DNA from 4 places in the Bacillus sp. SRL337 genome. Region 4 is predicted to be linked to each of the others. Evidence: riboswitches for the same ligand, from Rfam matches in the RefSeq annotation. Region 4 holds a riboswitch; each other region holds the start of a gene.
What was found. Region 4 has a riboswitch for thiamine pyrophosphate ahead of tenI (thiazole tautomerase TenI). Riboswitches for the same ligand answer to the same signal wherever they lie in the genome.
Positions count from the first base shown of each region.

Region 1: linked by a shared signal. The riboswitch ahead of thiT (energy-coupled thiamine transporter ThiT) and the one ahead of tenI (thiazole tautomerase TenI) in region 4 are both predicted to bind thiamine pyrophosphate.
Region 2: linked by a shared signal. The riboswitch ahead of AC4E8A_RS05955 (ABC transporter substrate-binding protein) and the one ahead of tenI (thiazole tautomerase TenI) in region 4 are both predicted to bind thiamine pyrophosphate.
Region 3: linked by a shared signal. The riboswitch ahead of tenA (thiaminase II) and the one ahead of tenI (thiazole tautomerase TenI) in region 4 are both predicted to bind thiamine pyrophosphate.

Region 1 covers NZ_OZ481793.1:739,413-744,549, reverse strand. Annotated here, with positions in the region: gene AC4E8A_RS03660 (protein adenylyltransferase SelO) at 1-343, opposite strand, end outside; gene AC4E8A_RS03655 (hypothetical protein) at 553-1,341, opposite strand; gene AC4E8A_RS03650 (hypothetical protein) at 1,536-1,931, opposite strand; gene AC4E8A_RS03645 (DUF2512 family protein) at 2,133-2,534, shown strand; gene AC4E8A_RS03640 (hypothetical protein) at 2,598-2,867, opposite strand; TPP riboswitch at 3,446-3,547, shown strand; gene thiT (energy-coupled thiamine transporter ThiT) at 3,622-4,218, shown strand; gene AC4E8A_RS03630 (AraC family transcriptional regulator) at 4,265-5,137, opposite strand, start outside; gene AC4E8A_RS03625 (hypothetical protein) at 5,115-5,137, opposite strand, start outside.
Region 2 covers NZ_OZ481793.1:1,214,228-1,219,364, forward strand. Annotated here, with positions in the region: gene AC4E8A_RS05940 (ATP-binding protein) at 1-906, shown strand, start outside; gene AC4E8A_RS05945 (Fur-regulated basic protein FbpA) at 974-1,174, shown strand; gene AC4E8A_RS05950 (aldo/keto reductase) at 1,213-2,115, opposite strand; TPP riboswitch at 2,325-2,437, shown strand; gene AC4E8A_RS05955 (ABC transporter substrate-binding protein) at 2,571-3,578, shown strand; gene AC4E8A_RS05960 (thiamine-binding protein) at 3,593-3,883, shown strand; gene AC4E8A_RS05965 (ABC transporter permease) at 3,883-4,677, shown strand; gene AC4E8A_RS05970 (ABC transporter ATP-binding protein) at 4,646-5,137, shown strand, end outside.
Region 3 covers NZ_OZ481793.1:982,661-987,797, reverse strand. Annotated here, with positions in the region: gene AC4E8A_RS04815 (hypothetical protein) at 1-108, shown strand, start outside; gene AC4E8A_RS04810 (DeoR/GlpR family DNA-binding transcription regulator) at 181-645, opposite strand; gene AC4E8A_RS04805 (hypothetical protein) at 669-815, opposite strand; gene AC4E8A_RS04800 (hypothetical protein) at 975-1,232, opposite strand; gene AC4E8A_RS04795 (homoserine dehydrogenase) at 1,222-2,505, opposite strand; TPP riboswitch at 2,647-2,751, shown strand; gene tenA (thiaminase II) at 2,869-3,543, shown strand; gene AC4E8A_RS04785 (ABC transporter ATP-binding protein) at 3,536-4,315, shown strand; gene AC4E8A_RS04780 (ABC transporter permease) at 4,312-5,064, shown strand; gene AC4E8A_RS04775 (ABC transporter substrate-binding protein) at 5,061-5,137, shown strand, end outside.
Region 4 covers NZ_OZ481793.1:2,076,874-2,082,010, forward strand. Annotated here, with positions in the region: gene AC4E8A_RS10255 (thiazole synthase) at 1-574, opposite strand, end outside; gene thiS (sulfur carrier protein ThiS) at 576-779, opposite strand; gene thiO (glycine oxidase ThiO) at 792-1,928, opposite strand; gene tenI (thiazole tautomerase TenI) at 1,921-2,538, opposite strand; TPP riboswitch at 2,635-2,740, opposite strand; gene AC4E8A_RS10275 (glutathione peroxidase) at 2,926-3,489, shown strand; gene AC4E8A_RS10280 (SRPBCC family protein) at 3,664-4,104, opposite strand; gene AC4E8A_RS10285 (glycoside hydrolase family 18 protein) at 4,854-5,137, shown strand, end outside.

The DNA.
Region 1 (5,137 bases), 1.3 Mb from region 4:
TCAGTTGGATATCAAACCGTTCTCCCTGAGGAGTAAGCTGTTCACCAAGCAGGACAGCTCTTCCATCACCCAGCATATTAAAATGCCCAAACTGATGTCCCGCATAAGCCTGCGCAAGAGGATCAGCTCCTTCAGGAAGCTCATTCCCGGCAAATACACCCGCCATGTCTTTCAATGCATTAACATCCAGGCCAAGTCCCTCTGACACCTCGACATTAAGGACTACCAGTTCAGGTGCATCAACAGGAACAGGCTTTTGGCGTGAATAAAAAGAATTGGGCAGCCGGGCATAACTGTTATCCAGGTTCCATCCCGCCTGATCTGATTTATAAGTATTTGTCATACTATCTTCCTTTTTCGTTTTGACTTTGCCTTCATCTTAACACAGATGCTTTTATTTTCTGTTCTTGCTGATTTTATTATTCTCCCTGTTATGGATTATAAGAGCAGGCTTCCTATTTGGCAGTTTAACGCATTAACGCGATGGGGGACTGTCCCCCATCGCGTTAATGGTTTAAAGCAAAAGCCGCCTCATCGATTTGGAAAGTGGATCTAGCCGTTTGTGCCGTTTTCATCTTCACAAGCATCGGGACAACCTGGAGCAGCCCCTGTATTAAACAGTCTCAGTCTCTCTTGAAGGAACGGGGCTCCGGTTGTGCCTCCCTGAGGAGAGGCTGCAAGAAAGTCATTGGCCGCCGCAATCCAAATTTCCGCGAATGGACAAGGCTCAACGCCTTGCTCGAGTAGGTTCGTAACGTTCAATTGGGCAGCAAGAAGCTGTCTGTAAAGCTGTCGATACTGGCCCAGCAAAGGTGGTGTAAGATTTCCAGGGGGTGTAAAATCCAACCCTAAGATATCAACTATATTCGTATCATCAGCAACCACACTTAAACCATTCAACATTCCGTTAGTGGCAGTGCCCAAAAGAATTTCCCCGCCAGCCGCGTCAAGCAGCTCTTGTGTAAACTCCTCATTATTCGTAAAGAAGCCGGCACTGAACACACAGCCAAGGGCCTCCCCATCGCATTCACCTTCTGCAGGCTCTCCAAAAATAGCACCTGTTTGGCCAGCTTCAACTTCAGCAGCAAAATCAACATTAAACTGAACACAAACTTCCTGAGCAACAACAATACTACATTCTTGCTCAACATCTGCAGGAAATTCATCAAGAAATACTAAAGGTCCTGTACAAATAGCTTCAGCCGGCTGCGGTGTTATGACCGGAGTCACCAAAATTTCTGCTGCTTCAGTAATGGTCTGGTTGATTGTTCTTGTACAGGCAACCTGTTGTTGAACAACAGGATTCCCATTGTTCGGTACGTCATTATTCTTTTTCCCCATAAGTTACATCCTCCAAAAATTCAATTTTTGAGGACTAAAAGCAACAGGTGAAGAGGGTTTTTTTGCAGTCATAGTAAAAGATAACCTCATCCTCACTTATCGCAGATACCCTCACTACTAGTTGATTCATTAGCAGCAAGGGTTGTACTAAACAAATCTATCAATTTACAATTTACAGGCTCCTATTTTTCTCCTTAATCAATCATCCATCCCGGATCGATGTCCGGCTTGCGTCTTTTCTTTTCATGTTCAACTGTTTCCACCGGCTGAGTCTCTCTCTCTTTTGGATTATATTGGATTCCTTGATTCCTCACTTCAACCTCTGCATCAAAACGAAGTGGTATATTCAAGCAGAGGTCCTGGCTGACTACGAATGTATATTCATCTTTTTTACAAGATATCATTTCCGCCTTTTCACAGCATTCGTTGCCCAGGTCGGGGTCAACCACGACTACTCTAGGTTTAATGATGACTTCAGCCTCTACACGAACCTTTCTTTCAACTCTCCTTATACACCCCTTGCTCTCTTCGCTTGCGCAATCGGCTTGTTGATTATGACTCCATTGCTCATTATCGGATCCCAGCATCACGGCAATTTCTCCTTTCTTATATTGATTCCCTCATTAGTAGTTAATTCGAAGTGATGCTTTACAGTAATCGGACAACCGCACATATTAATCTTTTTAGGTAAAAACCTTTGGATATCTGCCAAGAATTAGAATGGCCAATATGGAATGAAAAAAATTCCCTCCGGGTATATAAAGACTAAATCTTATAAAGGAGGAATCAACTTGGAGCACTTGAAAGCAATAGCCCTTAAATTCGTCATGATTGCCGTTGTGTTAGGAGTTATTCTTACTGGGATTTTTGGAATCGAGGTTTCTGACATGCTTATCGTCAGTGTTGTATTGACATTGGGAGCATATATATTAGGAGATTTAATGGTATTCAAGCGGTTGAACGGTGAACAGAAGAAACGGAATACCGTTGCAGCGCTAGCCGATGCCGGACTGGCTTTTATTATCCTATGGTTTATGGGAACAGCCATGTTTCCAGACCAAAATGTCGTCCTGGCTTCCCTTATTTCAGCGATCGTTCTGGCAGCAGGAGAATGGTTCTTTCATAAGTATCTCGACAATTCAGTGTTCAATGAAAATAGATCCTATCATTCTGACCCTGTCCATAACAGCTAATAAGAAGACTCGAATAAATAAACACGCTTCCTTTTAGACTGAGGAAGCGTGTTTTGGGTGATTTTATTGAATATACCCGTTATTTTTCTTGATAACATCTTTCGCCAGCGGATAATCTTCTTCTTCCACCTGGAATTCAACTACATGCGGTTCATGGTGATCTTCGTTAAAAGCGCCTTCCCTGCTGAACGTGTCCCTAATCAAGTCCCACAGATTTCTGTTCGTTTCAGGAACCCTTTCCACCAGTACATCCCGCACCCTCAATGTTTGCAGGCTGGCTTTGGCATCCTCTGCTTCGTTCTCATTCCTAAAATGGGCTTGGACTCTTTGCATAGTTATCTCTCCTAACGTAATGACGGTATTTCTAGTACATTTACCTTTTTAACGGGAATTGAAACGATTTCCGTGAATTTCATTTAAATAGTTTTTTCCAGAAATAAGGCTTACTTCTTTTATCTGGATCCCACTCTCACTACCCGCCCCCCCTGATCCTGGCTGTTTCAGTCCGAATCCACGTCAGAGTCCGACTGATATTCTAATAGCAGCAATCTGTACAAAAGGTCCTTTTATTTAATGGAGGGTACAGGGTATGGAGTCATAATAATCAGGACAGGAATGTGAGGATGGCGGGGGCTGGGTATGAAACGGGAGGATTCGGAGGGTGCGTCTGAGGGATGAGTTTAGGTGATTTTCGCTCCAGCTGTGCGACTCCGGAGGCGTGTGGGGGTACGTTCCGGCGGGCACGTACCCCTGGCCTCACCAGTCCCGCTAGCCCCGCACGAATTCACACACCTTTCGGATCAAACAAAAAACTACTGTAAAAGCAGCAATCTTTTTGAATACACCCAAACAAAAACCCTTTATCTTTTTCCTTTTCCTCTATATAATGGGAATTGACAATTTCATAGTACGTTAACCACAAGGGGAGCGGATTGCTGAGAGTGAACAATGATTGTTCTGACCCTTTGAACCTGTTAGTTAATGCTAGCGCAGGGATGTGGACCGGATGGGCGCCTGATGTCTGTCCGCCTTACATGTTCTCCCTTATGGTTGCCGTATTTCAACTAGGATGAAGGGGGATTTTTTTATGTCAAAAATGAAGTTATTACCAATGATGGAGGCATCTGTTTTTGCAGCGCTTGCTGTGATTCTGGATTTGCTCCCCTCCATCCGGCTGTCACCTGCAATTTCAATTTCCTTTGCCATGGTGCCGATTTTCATCGTGGCATTCAGATGGGGACTGAGGGTCGGATTGGTATCCGGATTTCTCTGGGGCCTGTTGCAAGTGGTGCTTGGAGATATTTATTTTCTTACGCCGCTTCAGTTTGCGATTGAATACTTTGTAGCCTTCACATTTGTCGGATTTGCAGGTCTTCTGTACCGCCCAATCCAGAAAACGCTGCAAACTGGCGACAGGAAAAAACTGCTGGCATGGGTCATCACAGGCATTGTCGTCGGCAGCATTGCCCGTTACTTCTGGCATTTCGTCGCTGGCTTTATTTTCTGGGGTGAAAGCGCGCCAGAGGGCCAATCAGCTGTCATGTACTCGTTTATAGCCAACGGAACAACCGTACTCGGCGCCATCATTTTCTGTTCCATTGTGCTGGTCCTGCTTGCCGGAAGTCTTCCGAGGTTACTAAAAACGAACGATACAGCCCTAAATGTAGATCGTAAAGCATCATAAAGAAAGACGGTATCCTTTAAATCAGGGGTACCGTCTTTCGGCTTTCCTATTCCTTTTTACTGACAGGTATCCAGATTTCACTCCTGAAATCTGGCAAGCTGATGTCCTTCTGTTCATTCCATACGATTTCCGGCCCTTCTGCTTGTTCATAGGATGCAGAGGGAAACCACTCCGAATAGATCCTTCCCCATACATTTTGAAGGGTATCAGGGAACGGTCCTTCTACTTCGAACACAGCCCAGGTCAATGCCGGAACCTCCAACTGAGCCCAATGCTCCGGACACTCCCTGGTAGTCGCTGCCCCTATATAGTGGTCCAGCTCTCCCTTTTCTTCCATCCTTCCTTCCGAAAAATTCCCGGAAGCACTGATGATGCCTGAAGGATCCATGTTGGATAATTGCTTCATCTCTTTGATCATACCGCCATCCAGGCTCCTCCACATTTTTTCTATTTCAGGGTTGACTCCCTCAAAAACAATGGGCACTCTTTTCTTGATCCCTGCAATCCTGAATGACTCTTTTTCTTCCAATCGATAATTCATTTCTACCCCTCCATCTACTGTCAATCGGAAGGTCATTTTCGGAAAAGCTTTTAAAGGTATACCATTTCCTCTTGCTTCAGAAGGTGTTATTCCATGGTACTCCTTAAACGCCCGCGTAAATGCATCAGGAGACTGGTAACCATATTTCAAAGCGGTATCCATCACTCTCAACTCTTTGTCACGCAATTCGGCTGCGGCACATGTCAGACGCCTCCTCCGGATATACTCTGCCAACGTGTAACCGGATAGGTAGGAAAACATCCGTTGAAAATGATACTCCGAACAAAGTGCGTGCCTTGCAGCCTCCTTCAGGGTCACTTCCCCATCAAGATGTTCTTCAATATAGCTCATTGCCTTATTCAAGTTTTTTAGCGGATC
Region 2 (5,137 bases), 860 kb from region 4:
AACGCTGTAGAAATTTTCTTTATATTATTTTCTCCAATTTTTATAAATAAGAGATTCTTCTGGTTCTCTCTTATAGGCATGGTTGTTAAATATGCTTTGTTAGGGATTATTTTAGGTGCTGTTCAAGCCCTTCTGCCTATTGTTCTTTATGTCATACTTTCCGCTATTGCTTATATTTTCTTAAGCAGGTTTAATTCAAATCTTGAAACACGCCTTAAGTTGAACGACGAACTCCGCCACACAGAAAAGCTAGCCGCGGTCGGCCAATTCGCAACGTCTATAAGCCACGAGGTAAGAAATCCTCTCGCGTCCCTGAAGGGCTTCACACAGCTTCAGCATGAGAAGCATCCTGAAGATAGCGAGTACTACTCAATCATGATTAATGAAATTGAAAGGATTTCTTCTCTGCTCGATGATTTATTGGTGATCGGAAAACCTAAGGGAATGAAGTTTGAAAGCCATAATATCCCTGAAATCATAGAGTATGTGACTAAGGTGATGGAAAATGACGCAATAAACCAGAATATTGCTTTCAGTGTGAAAATGGAAAATAACCTTCCTCCAATTGAATGTGATGGGAAACATTTAAAGCAAGTACTGATTAATTTGATCAAAAACGGAATGGAAGCGATGCCTGAAGGGGGAGAGATTTCCATCAAAGCGGAACTTGAAAGGTCTGACATGGTCTTGCTGTCTGTAAGGGATGAAGGGCAGGGAATCGCTGAAAAGGATCTTGAGCAGCTCGGTACTCCCTTTCATACTACGAAATCAGACGGTACAGGGCTGGGCCTGATGGTAAGTTTTAAAATTATCGAAGAACACAACGGAACGATTCTTTATGACAGTGTTGAAGGGAAGGGGACAACGGCTTCCATCAAGCTTCCGGTCACTCAGCGGGTACTATAGAATGGGCATTCTGGTCTTAGGTTAGAAACCTAGAAAATCGGGTATACTCTCTTCGGAGGGATTAACCGTGCAGCATAGAAATAAAAACATAAATGAAGATTTTTATATAAAACAGCTATTAAGAATAGGCATCTATAAAGTTTCCGATAAACAGCTCTATGAATTGAGTAAGAATGAACTACAAAATGAGTACCTGGCCCACTATGTGGAGAACTCCATTTCAAAAGTCATTGGAATGACTGGGATGAATGAAGAAGGGTATGCATAACAAAAAAGAATCCTGCTCAGGATTCTTTTTTTATGGTTCTAAGGAACGTCATGCCCCATGGAGCTTTGTAAAATTTCAAACCAGTGATCATGGTCCAGCTTCATATCAAGAGAATCAACAGCAGATTGGATTCTAGCCATTTTGCCTGAACCGACAATCGGCATGATACGGGAAGGGTGGCTCAATAACCAGGCATATATGATTTGATCTATTCCGTCCGCGTTCTTTTCTTTGCGGATCTTTTCCAGTGTATGACGTAGACGCACTGCTTTCTCATCTTCACTGGTGAAGATTTTTCCGCCTGCCAAAGGAGACCATGCCATCGGAGCAATCCTGTTTTGGAGTGCGTGATTCAAAGTTCCGTCTCCAAAATTCTCCAGTTCATAAGGTGATAGTTCCAATTGATTGGTGACCAGAGGGAAATCCATATAAGATTGCAGCATGCTGAATTGATGATCTTTGAAGTTTGAAACACCAAAATAGCGGACTTTGCCTTCTTTATGAAGCTGGTTGAATGCTTCGGAAGTCTGTGCAGGGTCCATGAACGGATCGGGACGGTGAATGAGCAGGACGTCTATGTAGTCTGTATTCAAATTGGTTAAAGAGTTTTCCACTGATTTGATGATATGATTTTTGCTTGTATTATAATGATGTGTTTTGTGTTCTGGACGCTGTTTGGATGGAAGGACAATCCCGCATTTTGTAACGATTTCCATCTTCTCTCTGAGTGATGGTTTTAATCTCAATGCTTCACCAAATAAAGCTTCACAAGTATAGCTTCCATAAATGTCAGCATGATCAAACGTTGTAATGCCGGTATCCAGAACTTTTTGTATTAAATTCAACGTTTCTTGTTTCGATTGGTTCCAATCGTTCAGGCGCCAATGACCATGAATCAACCTGGAGAATGTTAGGTCTTCGGTAAGCTGAATTCTTTCCATTTGTATCCTCCTCGTTTTCACTTTCGCTTTCATTCATTATAGCCTGTATGGACTTATCTTCAAAATAAGAGGGCTTGTCGCTTTATTCCTTTAAAGCGGTGAGGGACTGTCCCCGGCTGCTTTAAAGGGGTAAAGGATGCTTCCGGATGTATTTCTTGAAATTCAGGGGTGTTTATGTCAAAGTAGAGAATGGAAATCAATTAAATATGCGAGAATAGTGGGGGGACCAGTAAGGCTGGTTGAGATTGTATCCTTTTTTAGATACTGACCCTTGGAACCTGATCTGGCTGAGACCAGCGTAGGGAACATATTCTAAACGGTAATTCTGTTTTCAATATGCGTCCCGGATAAACACCGGGGCGCTTTTTTTATTAGGGCACAGACACTGCATGACTCATATGAACAGGTTCTATCATATACTCGCGAACTTTTTGACACTTAAGGAGGAACCTATAATGAAAAAAGGACTATTAGCCTTATTTTCTGCTGTTTTGATTACCGGCTGCAGCGGGCAGAACAACAATGCCGAGCAGAAAGAAGAGGGGCAAGGAAATGAAAGTGAAGAATTGAAAGAAGTTTCCGTTGTGTTGGACTGGACTCCGAATACCAACCATACCGGATTATACGTTGCCAAGGAAAAAGGCTATTTCGAGGAGGCCGGTCTTGATGTGGAAATCATCATGCCAGGGGAGGCCGGGGCTGATTCCATCGTAGCTTCAGGCAGGGCCGAATTCGGTGTCGGCTATCAGGAAGGAGTGACACAGGCACGGGTCCAGGATGTTCCGCTCATCTCCATAGCTGCTGTCATTCAGCACAATACATCCGGATTTGCTTCCCCTGCAGACAAGAATATCGAAACACCAAAGGATTTTGAAGGAAAGACATATGGCGGATGGGGCTCACCAGTAGAAGAGGCTGTCATGGCATCAATCATGAAACAGGAAAATGCTGACGTATCAAAAGTGGATTTCGTCAACATGGGTGACAGTGATTTCTTTACAGCTGTCCAAAGAGACATCGATTTTGCCTGGATTTATTATGGATGGACAGGCATAGAGGCAGAGCTTAGAAACCAGGATATCAATATGATTTATCTAACAGACTACTCGGAGAAATTGGATTATTATACTCCAGTATTGACGACGAATGAAGAAATGATTTCTGATAATCCCGAAACGGTTGAGGCGTTTGTATCTGCTGCTTCAAAAGGATATAATTTCGCCATCGATAATCCGGGAGAAGCAGCAAAGATCCTTATCGATGCGGCGCCGGATCTGGACCCGGATCTGGTCATGAAGAGCCAGAAGTGGCTGGCATCCAAGTATACAGATGATGCACCTAGATGGGGTGAGCAGAAACTGGAGGTCTGGAAAAACTATGCAGACTGGATGTTCGAAAATGAACTTTTGGAAAATGAATTAGAGGCAGAAAAAGCATTCACCAATGAATTTTTGCCGGAATAAGAGGGGGTTCCTTTATGGAAAACAGCTTGATCAGTATTCAAATCCTGCCGAAGACCAAAAACGGTGAGGATGTAATTCCCTATGTCGACGCAGCAATCTCAGTGATTCAGGAGGCTGGAGTAAAGTTTGAGGTTCACCCACTGGAAACAACGATGGAGGGAAACTTATCCGATTTAATGAAAGTAATTGAAAAGATGAATGAAAAAATGATTGAAATGGGGAGCAGGAATGTGATCTCCCAAGTGAAAATCCTTTATCAGCCAAGCGGAATTTCAATGGATCAATTAACAGGGAAGTATAAATGATGAATAGATTCCTTGCAAGGGGATGGCGGCCTACCGTGGTCATCATCCTTTTGTTCATTATTTGGGAGACTGCCGTAAAGATGGCCGATATACCAGCATGGCTGCTGCCAGCCCCGTCACGAATCGCCGGTGAAGCTGCAGCTGTCTGGCCAACTTTTCAGGACCATTTGGCCTCCACTGTATCTTTGACGGTTTTGGGATTCTTGATTGGCTGCAGTATTGGTTTGCTGGTGGCGGTCGGACTGCATCTTATACCAGTCTTAAGAGAGTCGGTTTACCCGCTTTTGATTCTGTCGCAAAATATCCCGGTCATCGTCCTGGCCCCGCTCTTGGTCGTATGGTTCGGTTTTGGCCTGCTGCCGAAAATGATAGTAATCACACTTGTGTGTTTTTTTCCGGTAGCTGTGGCAGCATTGGACGGATTCAGGCAGACAGGCAATGAACTCAAACACTATATGCAGATGGCAGGTGCAAGCAAGATGCAAATCTTCACAAAGTTGGAATGGCCCCATTCCCTTCCATCTATCTTTTCAGGTGTAAAGATATCTGCTACTTATAGTGTCATGGGGGCTGTCATTTCTGAATGGCTGGGGGCGAAGCAGGGCATCGGGGTATTCATGACGTTGGCCTCCTCTTCATTCAGGACGGACAGAGTGTTTGTGGCGATTTTTGCCATTATGTTATTAAGCTTAATATTTTTCGTGTTCATTATTGGAATGGAAAAACTCCTTATCAAGTGGAGGCCGAAAGGAGAAGAGAAGAGTGGAAAAGTTGGAAATCGATCATCTATATAAATCATTTGAAGGTCAGCTCATCCTCGACGATCTCTCACTTTCTGTCGGTGATGGTGAATTTTTATCCATCCTTGGTCCATCTGGGAGTGGAAAGAGTACTCTGTTTCATTTAATTGGAGGACTCTATACCCCTGAAAAAGGAAGCATCACAATTGATGGGAAAACCATCAACGGACAGAGAGGGTATATAAGTTACATGCCGCAAGCCCCGTCACTTCTGCCTTGGAGGACCGTCGAAGACAATGTCCTCCTGGGTCAGGAATTATCAGGGAAAAAAGACAGGCAGGGTGCCAGGGGAATGATCGAACGAGCCGGCCTGGCCGGGTACGAAAAAGCTTACCCTCATGAATTATCCGGCGGGATGAAACAGAGGGTTGCCTTCATACGGGCGCTGCTCAGTCCTCAGCCGATCATTTGCCTGGACGAACCATTTTCAGCTTTGGATGAATTCACCCGGTTG
Region 3 (5,137 bases), 1.1 Mb from region 4:
ATCCATATTCCAAAGGAAATCCGTGATCTCAGCGGCATTCATCCTCATAAAGAATTTTGCCTGTTTGTTGATGAAAAAGACAAATGCTTCATCTTGAAAGTGATTTAATCTCTATTTTTATAGGATGCACAAGAACCAAAAAAGTGAAGCAGACGTTCACTTCACTCACAGAATCAGCACTTATCCATTCTTCGGGACTTTTATGACCTTAACTCCATGAGCTTCTAATTCATTTATTTGATCTTCAGTTGTGCCATCATTGGTTAATATGATATCCAGTTTCCTAAGTGGATACATGCTGACGAATAAATCAACACCCATTTTTGTATGCTCGACAAGTGTGATGATCCGGCGGGAATTTTCATACACCTCTTCATGGAACAGCGCTGCTTCGGGGGTAGCCGTACTTAATCCTCTTGTGGTCAGTCCTCCACCCGTTGCAAAACACAAATCATAATGGAAGCGTTCGGCGAACTTGGCACCAAGCGGATCAGTGATATTGCCGGAAGCTTTCATCTTCCCGCCGATCACATATCTATTGCCAACAATGGATTGCCGCAAAGGCAGCTGTATACATCGTCCCGGACCAGACGGTGTTTTTTGGAGGGGCATCCATCCATTTTGCCATGCTGCCCTACCTCCCAAGGCACTTTTCCTTTACTGTAGTGCTAATAATTCTGTGGAAATCGCTTATCAATTGAGAGAATGTGTAAACATGGAGTGCTTATGCCGAATCGTTCCTCGTTCTTTCTTGGCATTTCCCTGACTTCACCCAGGGGAATAGCACCGCCATGAGTCAGCTGTTCTTCTTCCATGATGGATAAATCCCTTCGTATGGAATCGATTGAGACATCAAAGTGTACGGCATCTCTTTCACCAGAATTCTCCCGTTCTGTTCCAGCATCTCAAGAATCTACTTTCTTCTTTCTTCAGAGAACATTTTTTCAGCCACCATCTTTTCTTTTTGTTATTTCCTATTGTTGCTGTTTTTTTCTTGTTTTGTCAATTTTACATTCGGGTTCATTCTGATCAGTTCGAAGAGCGCTTTTTATATGCTGCTCGTTTAATCTTCTCGAGTAAAAGTTGTCGATAATCTGGGTTCTATAGAGCCTAACTGTGTCATTCACAACAAAATCGGGCTTTATATTCACCCGTTCTATTCCCTTGCCGGCCTTCTTAAGACCAACAAAAAAAACCAGTATTTTAAACTGGTTTTCCTCGTTATACTTCAATCCTGTATGAACTCCCCACCATCCTGACAACCCGGGAATCATTCAATTTAGCAAGTATATCCTCAAAGCTTTTCTGTGAAACTTTATGGGTGACAAGAATAATCTCCGAGATGCTTCCTCTTTTCGGATTCTGCCAGATCTTTTCAACACTGATTCCTTCAGTTGAAAGTAAAGTGGTTATTTCCGCAAGCGCACCTACTTCATCTTCGACCACAAGTCTGAGGAAGTGCTTCTTAAAAACTTCATCTGTTTTCTTTAGTTTCTTCGGGAATTGCGGAAGGGCAGCACTATGGCCATTTACTCCCAGCCTCATGTTCCTCATGACACCGACAAGATCGGATACCACCGCGGTTGCTGTAGGAAGGCTGCCGGCGCCAGGTCCGAAGAACATTGTTTCTCCAACTGCCTCTCCGTACACATACACAGCATTATTCTCATTTTTGACAGCAGCAAGCGGATGCGAATCGGAAACCAGTGTCGGCTGTACTGAAACATCAATCCTATCGTTTTCTCTTTCGGCCACTCCGATCAGCTTCATCGTATATCCCAGCTGCTTTCCATAAAAGATATCCTCTTGAGTTACACTGGCAATCCCTTTACAACGAACATCCCTGAGGCCAACATTCATAGAAAACCCGAGGGTTGACAAAATCGCCATTTTCCTTGCTGCATCGATCCCTTCCACATCTGCTTCTGGATCAGCTTCTGCATATCCCAGCTCCTGGGCTTCCCTTAACGCGTCCGGATACGATTTCCCTTCGTCACTCATTTTGGTGAGAATATAGTTGGTTGTCCCGTTGACGATTCCCATGATTTTATGGATATGGTCAGAAGCAAACCCGTCAACGACACTCCGGAGAATCGGTATCCCCCCGGCTACACTGGCTTCATAGAATAAATCGCATCCATTTGTTGATGCCGCTTCCAATAGTTCCGGACCATGAAGCGCCATTAAATCCTTATTAGCCGTGACGACGTGTTTCTTATTTCCAAGGGCTTTCAGGAGAAGCGTGCGCGTCTCTTCTATCCCTCCCATTACTTCGACGATCACATCGATGGCCGGATCATCTATGATTTCATCGGAATGTACCGTGATCATTGCAGCATCAACTTCGCCCCCCCTCTCTTTTGCAGCATCCTTCACTAAAATTTTCTTTATTTGCACGGAGCAGCCGACTCCATGAACCAATTTATCCTGGTGGTTCCGTATTACCTTCACTACCCCTGAGCCAACGGTGCCCAGGCCCAATAGTCCTATTGATATCTTTTCCAATTAACAGCCTCCTTTTTGGTATTTTAAAAATGTATTCAGCATGTTTTCATGTATTCCTGCATGAACATAAATATTTTTTTAAGTGTTGCAGAAAGATTTAATGTATGATAGATATGTAATATACGATAATTTCATAATTTTTCACAACACTAGGGGTGCGTTAAAGCTGAGAGAGACATTTCTATGTCTTAACCCTGACTACCTGATCTAGGTAATACTAGCGAAGGGAAGTGGCGGACATATGTATGCAATGACAGACAGTGGGATTCTACTGCCTGTGTTTCTCTTTACATATTCAGATTGCACCTGGCCACTTTCTTCTTGAAAGTGGTTTTTTTGTTGTCAATTAAAGGAGGAGAAGGAATGCAGTTTACCGGCAGATTGTTTGAAAAGGCAAAACCCATCTGGCAAAAAAGCCATCAGCACCCCTTTGTTCAGGGGATCGGGCGAGGAACACTCGACCAGAATAAATTCTGTTTTTACATGGTGCAGGATTATGTTTATTTAAAGGACTTTTCTAAACTGTTTGCATTGGGATCTGTCAAAGCGAAGGATACTAGGACAATGGGGAAATTTGCAAAGTTGCTCGATTCCACACTGAATGAAGAAATGGCGCTTCACCGTCAATATACTGAGAGGCTCGGAGTCTCTGCAGATGATTTGGAAAATGCAAAGCCTTCTCCTGTGACACTGGCTTATACACACTACATGCTGCACGTCTCTGAAAATGGCACTCTCGCAGATTTGGTTTGTTCCCTTCTTCCCTGCATGTGGAGTTATTGGGAAATCGGAAAAGAATTAAGCAAAATGGAGGGAGCCATAAATCATGAATTTTACGGGGAATGGGTTTCGATGTATTCCTCAGATGAATTTGGTTCACTTTCAACCTGGCTTATTGCTCTGCTCAATGAAATAACCGTTGGAAAAGACGATGCTGAATTGAACCGCCTTGAAGAGATTTTCCTTAACACAAGCCGTTTTGAATACATGTTTTGGGATATGGTCCATAAAGAAGAGATGTGGCCGACAGATGAATAGCGGCCTGCTCCAACTCGAGGATATTTCATTTTCTTATCCGCAAGACAAGATACCACACTCAGTTCCAGTACTTGAACGATTATCTCTTTCTATCAGACCGAAAGAATTTGTTACGATCATCGGTCCGAGCGGTTCGGGCAAAAGCACATTATTCCGGCTGATCACCGGCTTGGAACAACCACTTGAAGGCAGAATCCTTTTGAAAGGAGAAGCCATCGAGGACCGGCTTGGACATGTGGGATATATGCCTCAGAAGGACCTTTTGCTGCCATGGAGGACCGTGATGGAAAATGCAATTCTTCCCCTCCAGCTTCAGGGAGTCCAAAAAGAAAAAGCCGAAGATCAGACTCGTGGTTTGCTGGGGGAGTTTGGCCTGAAAGGTTACGAAGACAGATATCCACATAATTTATCCGGCGGCATGCGTCAAAGAGTCTCCTTTTTGCGGGCTGTTACAAGCGGGAATGACCTCCTGGTTCTGGATGAACCATTCAGTGCATTGGATGCCATCACAAGGCTCTCCATGCAGGAATGGCTCTTGGATCAATGGACCAAGCGGGAAAAGACGATTTTATTCATCACCCATGATGTGGAAGAAGCACTATTCCTGTCAGACCGCATCCTGATCTTCAGCCAAATGCCCGTAACATCTCTAAAGGAAATAAAGGTTCCGCTTCCCCGTCCCCGAAAGTTTGGGGATTTAACAGATGCAGGCGTACAAACGATTAAAACTGACCTGATTTCGGAGTTAAGAAGACTGGTGTCTCTTTCATGAATAAGTGGAAAAATTATATTGCTTCAAGTCTGATGATTGTTTCTGTAATGGCCGTCTGGCAGATTGGAGCAAACTCATATAACAAACCGTTCATCCTGCCGACTCCCGGTGGTATCCTTGCAGAACTTTGGGAGCTCAAAGGAATCTTGATTGGCAAACACCTACCGGCCACTCTTTTCATCATTTTGATCGGTTTGGCTTTGTCTATCATTCTGGGGGTTTCCCTTGCCATGTCCATGAATTACAGCAAAGCCATTGAAAGGACTTTTTATCCGATATTGATTGCATCACAAACCATCCCCATCATCGCCCTGGCGCCGATATTCGTCCTTTGGTTTGGCTACTCCATCTGGAGCAAGGTAGCGGTAACGATTCTTATTACCTTCTTCCCCATTACGGTCAGTACTTTTGATGGCCTGAGGTCCGTTAATAAGGATCTAAAGGAGCTGATGCTGACGATGGGTGCTCGTGAACGGCATATTTTGCGGGAGTTGAGCATTCCCTCCGCACTTCCGTATTTTTTCGCAGGATTGAAGGTAGCTGTTACCTTGAGTGTGATTGGTGCTGCTATCGGTGAATGGCTGGGAGCCGAAGCCGGACTGGGGTATTTCAGCCGCAGGATGATGACACAATTTAATGGTGCAGCTGTCTTTGCCCCGATCGTCCTCTTATCCATTGCAGGAATATCGTTATTTCTGTTCGTTACATGGTTAGAAAATATCATTTTTAAATGGAGGAAATCCTTATGAAAAAAATACTTCTTTTCCTGCTCAGTCTGTTTCTTCTCGTGATAAGCGGCTGCTCCCAACAGGAGAATGCAAT
Region 4 (5,137 bases):
CTGCATCCGCCGGTGATCCGATTCCTGCATCCACAATGACAGGAACCTCGGCTTGTTCGATGATAAAACTCAGGTTCAGCGGGTTGATGATCCCTTGTCCGGAACCGATAGGCGATGCCCCCGGCATGATGGCATGAACGCCAAGCTCCTGCAGCCTCTTGGCAAGAAGGACGTCATCGGAGGTGTAAGGAAGAACGGTAAAGCCTTCTTTTAAAAGTGCCTCTGATGCTTTCAACGTTTCCAAAGGATCAGGCAGCAGTGTGTTGAAATCGCCAATGACTTCCACCTTGATCATGTCGCAAAGCCCTGAGGCTCTAGCCAACCGGGCAGTCCGTACAGCTTCCTCGGCTGTTTTTGCTCCTGCTGTATTAGGCAGCAGGGTATACTTTTCTACCTCCAGCTTTTCTAAAAAGTTCGGCTGGTTTGGTTCGAAAATATTCATCCTCCGAACGGAAAATGTCAGTACCTCTGTTTCAGAAACATCCACCGCTTTCTTTTGGGTATCCATGTCCGGATATTTTCCAGTGCCTAACAGTAATCGTGATTGAAATTCATAAGTACCAATTTTCAACATATCATCCGCCTCCTACAAAATGTACGATTTCTACAACATCGCCATTGGCAAGCTTTACTTCTGCATGCTTGCCTTTTTCAAGGATCACTCTGTTCAGTTCAACGATGGCAGCCTTTTTATTCAATTGAAAATGGGTAAGCAGGTCTGCAACGGTTGCTACATCGTCATCCACTCGGACTTCATCGTTATTTATGATCAAGTTCACAAGATACCCCTCCTAAAATGCAGTCAATGTTCTTCGCTCTAGTTTAAAAGAATCATAGAGCGATCGTTCGTCTTCAGTCACTTTGTTATCAATCATATCGGACACCATCTTTCCGGTTATCGGACTGAGCAAGATCCCGTTTCTATAATGTCCTGCCGCCATGAAAAGTCCCTTATGTTCCGGATCGATTCCAATGTAAGGCAAGCCATCTCCCGTCTGCGGCCTGATTCCGGCCCAGGCATTGTTCCATTTGGCTTCCTTTATTTCGGGAAGCAGTGAAACGGCCTTTTCTGCCAACCGGGAAATTCCTTTCAGAGAAACTGATTTGTCCATACTGTACGGATAAGTGGTTGCACCTATGATGAGCCTGCCGTCTTTTTTGGGTACGACATAGCAGCCCTGGTCTGAAAAAATCGTTGAACTGATAAGCGGCATGGCTGGTATGACAGAAAAACATTCCCCTTTCACTGGAATAAGATCAAGGAAGATTCCATTTCTCTTCATCAGCTTTCCTGCCCATGCACCGGATGCGACGACGACAGTTTCGGCAAAAAATTTTCCTTGAGGGGTTTGGACGCCATCCACACGTTTGCCGGTCGATAAGATTTCTTCTACTTCACAGTAGGAAATGGAATCAGCACCATGAGCTGCTGCTCCTTGAAAGAAAGCCATTGATAGCTGAGGAGCCATTACCTGCCCGTCATTGGGAATGTCCATTGCCCCCTCGAAATCTTGTGATAGAGCTGGTTCTTTTTGAAGAAGTTCTTCAGTATCCAGCCATTTCACATCCGGATCCCAATCAGTGTGATACTGAACCTGCCTTTTTAATTCAGGAATTTCATCTTTTGTTTGAGCGACCTTCAGCATTCCCCGATTGATATATCCGGTATGGATACCAGTGAGCTCCTCCAACTCATTGATTATTTGGGGAAACATCCCCCTGCTCTTGAGTGCAAGCTTTAGCATCGCATCATTTTTATCAATCTCTGCCTGCGCCCCTAACATTCCGGCAGCCGCACGGGAAGCTTCCATTCCGAATTCATTTTTATCAATGATCAAGACGTTCTTTCCACTTTTGGCCTGCTGATAGGCGATGGAGCTGCCAATGATTCCTCCTCCCACCACAATTACGTCATAGGTGTTATTCATCTACTATCATCTCCAATCGGGTTTGATAATCCTTTGCTGCCACAATGGGATCTTCAGCACTAAAGATTCCTGACATTACAGCGATACCTGCACAGCCATGTTTAATAACTTCCCTGGCATTGGATGGCCGAATTCCTCCGATGGCTATAAGGGGGATCGATACGTGTGCAGCGATACTGGTGAACTCAGCGGCTCCTCTTGATGGTATCCCTTCTTTTGAGTCGGTTTGAAAAATATGACCATAGACAAGATAATCAGCTCCTTCTTCTACTGCCTGAAAAGCTTCGGTAAGAGTATGTATCGATTTTCCGACTGACAGTTCTGGAAAGGAGCGTTTAACGGCCGGTACCGGCAGGCTGTGATACCCAAGCTGTATATTCTGAATTCCCAGCGCTGCTGCTGCATCAACCCGATTATTCACGACAAGTTTTTCTGTCGGTATCCCGGTTTCAATCAGTCTCTTGCCTAATTCAAAAATTTGGTTTGCTGTTTTGTCATGCTCCCGGATATGTATGGCATCCACGTAGGGACAGATGTCCAGACAGATCGATGCTGTTTCTTCAATCGTGTTCCTTCCGTTAGTAATGGCATGGAGAACAGGTTTTTTCATAGATAACTCCTTACTAAAAATGTGGGCAAATATAAAAAGCCGCCTCCCGGAATACACGGGAAGGCGGCTTGACTGACAAACTTGTAAAATGGCAATCAATTTCTGCACACACTTCCCTCCGCTAGTATGAACTAGATCAGGTTCTAAGGGTCTTAAAGTACACTTTAATCTCAGCCTTTAAAAGGCTCCCCCAGTGAATTCGGTTCGGCTATTTATTTATATGCATTCTACCATATGAAAATGAAATTTCAAACAATTAATCGGGTAAATTCATTCTACAAAAAAATACTTCGAATTCGAGACATATTGTTTGCATATTTGTATATAGAAATTATAATGAATGTATAATGTTTAATAGTTATATTTTACTATATAGGAGGAATTGAAATGAGCATTTACGACTATTCAGCTTTGGGGATGAACGGAGAGGAAAAAACACTTGAAGATTATAAAGGCAACGTTGTACTAATTGTCAATACAGCTGGGAGATGCGGGTTCACCTATCAGTATGAAGATCTGCAAAAGCTGTATGACCGCTATAAGGACAAAGGATTTGTCATCCTGGGTTTCCCATGCAATCAGTTTGATAATCAGGAACCCGGCTCCAATGAACAAATTCAGAATAGCTGCCTGTTGAACTATGGAGTGAACTTTCCATTATTCCAAAAAATTGATGTGCGCGATGAAAAGATGCATCCGCTGTTTAACTATCTGACACATCAGAAACCATTTGAAGGGTTCAACAAATTTCACCCTGTTGCTAAAATTCTGATCCCCCTTCTAAATGCCAAGCATCCAGAATACCTTACCGATGATTATTCTATCAAATGGAACTTCACCAAGTTCCTGATTGACAGCAACGGAGAAGTAGTAAAACGGTTTGAATGCACAACCGATCCCATCGATATGGAACAAGATATTGAGAACCTCCTGGCATCTGAGACAGTATAAAGGAAAACAGCAAAAGGACAAGCCGCAGGGCTTGTCCTTTTGTATGTGGCGGGTCTCCGGCCATTTTATTAAAGCGTAGATAGGCAGGCATAGAATAGTTTAAAGGTCTTTATTTGCTAATCTTCCATGTTGCATATGAGTATACATATCTCGCCTTTGGGAAAATTTGATCGATCAGCCATGAACTAGTGATGCTCTAAGGGTGTTAATGCCATTTTCTGTATAAGCTTTTAAACACGTCAACATATAGACCCATCCTTCCTTTTGTGCAAGCATTATTTCCAATTCTGCAGGATCATCGTTAAATCCGGATTCTGTCACTTTGATGATGGTGGATTCATTCTTCTGTTCAGTCAGGGTAATACTAACAGTTGTAGGATGCTTTGGGTCTCCCCAGGTGAATACAATATTATATGGCTCTTGAATTTCCAATACTTTAACTGCACCTTCGGCATTGTATTCATCGTATCTCCATGTAATGATTTTTCCCTCTGCTAATCTATCCGTTCCTGAAGAAAACCAATAATTAGACATCTGTTCAGGGTTGACAATTGCTTCGAACACCTCCGTTATCGGCCGGTGGATTTTAATTCCTGATGTTACACTTCTTTCCATTTTTCTTCACTCCTTTTTAATTTTAATCCGTTTCTTTCTGAAAATTCCCTTGATGCATCGTTCTTGATTCCATGACTCCATAACCGTGGAAAGAGATCATCCCTTTCATGGATTGAATATGATGCCCTTCTCACACCATTTGGTCTAATTAAGTCCAGAATGCACCAAATGGTAGAGGCTAAGGCGGAATTTTGTCCTATTATCTCAGGGATTGCACCAAATATGATGGCCACCTCACATAATTTGGTCGAATTAAGTCCGGATTGCACCAAATATGATGCCCACACAACGCTTGAGATGCTGAATCCATTCTCCTTCTTTGTTGAGAAGGAAAAAACGAAAGTATGTATGATTCAGCGATTTCTATGAGACTCTTTAACAACAGAATGACAATTTCAATTTCTCCTTAACTATGCTGTGATGTGGACCTATGACCAGGTGGTGTTTGCTCACTTGGAGAAGGATACCAAGAACGGACTCAATAGAGATTTCCCTTTCTTGGCACGACATTTGATAGGTTTTCGCCTTTAATTAATGGTCCCAACTGCCTGGATGCCGCTGCTGCGGCATGTACAGGTACCTGTTTACTCGTAATACAACTCCGTCCAAAAGGGCACTTAGTACTCTTCTACATCGGCATCACCAATTCCTTTGATAGTCTCTTAAATGGCAGGCGGATATTACCAACGCTTCATGTTCTTTATTTCTGGTAAACTTCTAATGGAAAAGTCAACAGGAGGCTTACATCTATGAAAAAACTTTTACCGCTGATGTCACTGGTGATTGCATTTACATTCGCCGGCGGATTTTACACAGGGATTTCTTATAAAAGCACCAACTCTGCTCAAACAGATTCTTACATTCATTTTACTAGAGCAGCAGAAATAAATTTATCGAAGAAAGAGCTTCCTGAGAAAGCTGCTGAGCCTTCAAAGGTATTAATCGGTTATGTACAGGATTATCAGGATCCCCAGAAGACGGATTATTCAAGGCTGTCACATGTGATTTTTTCCTTTGCCCACCCTTCTCGAAC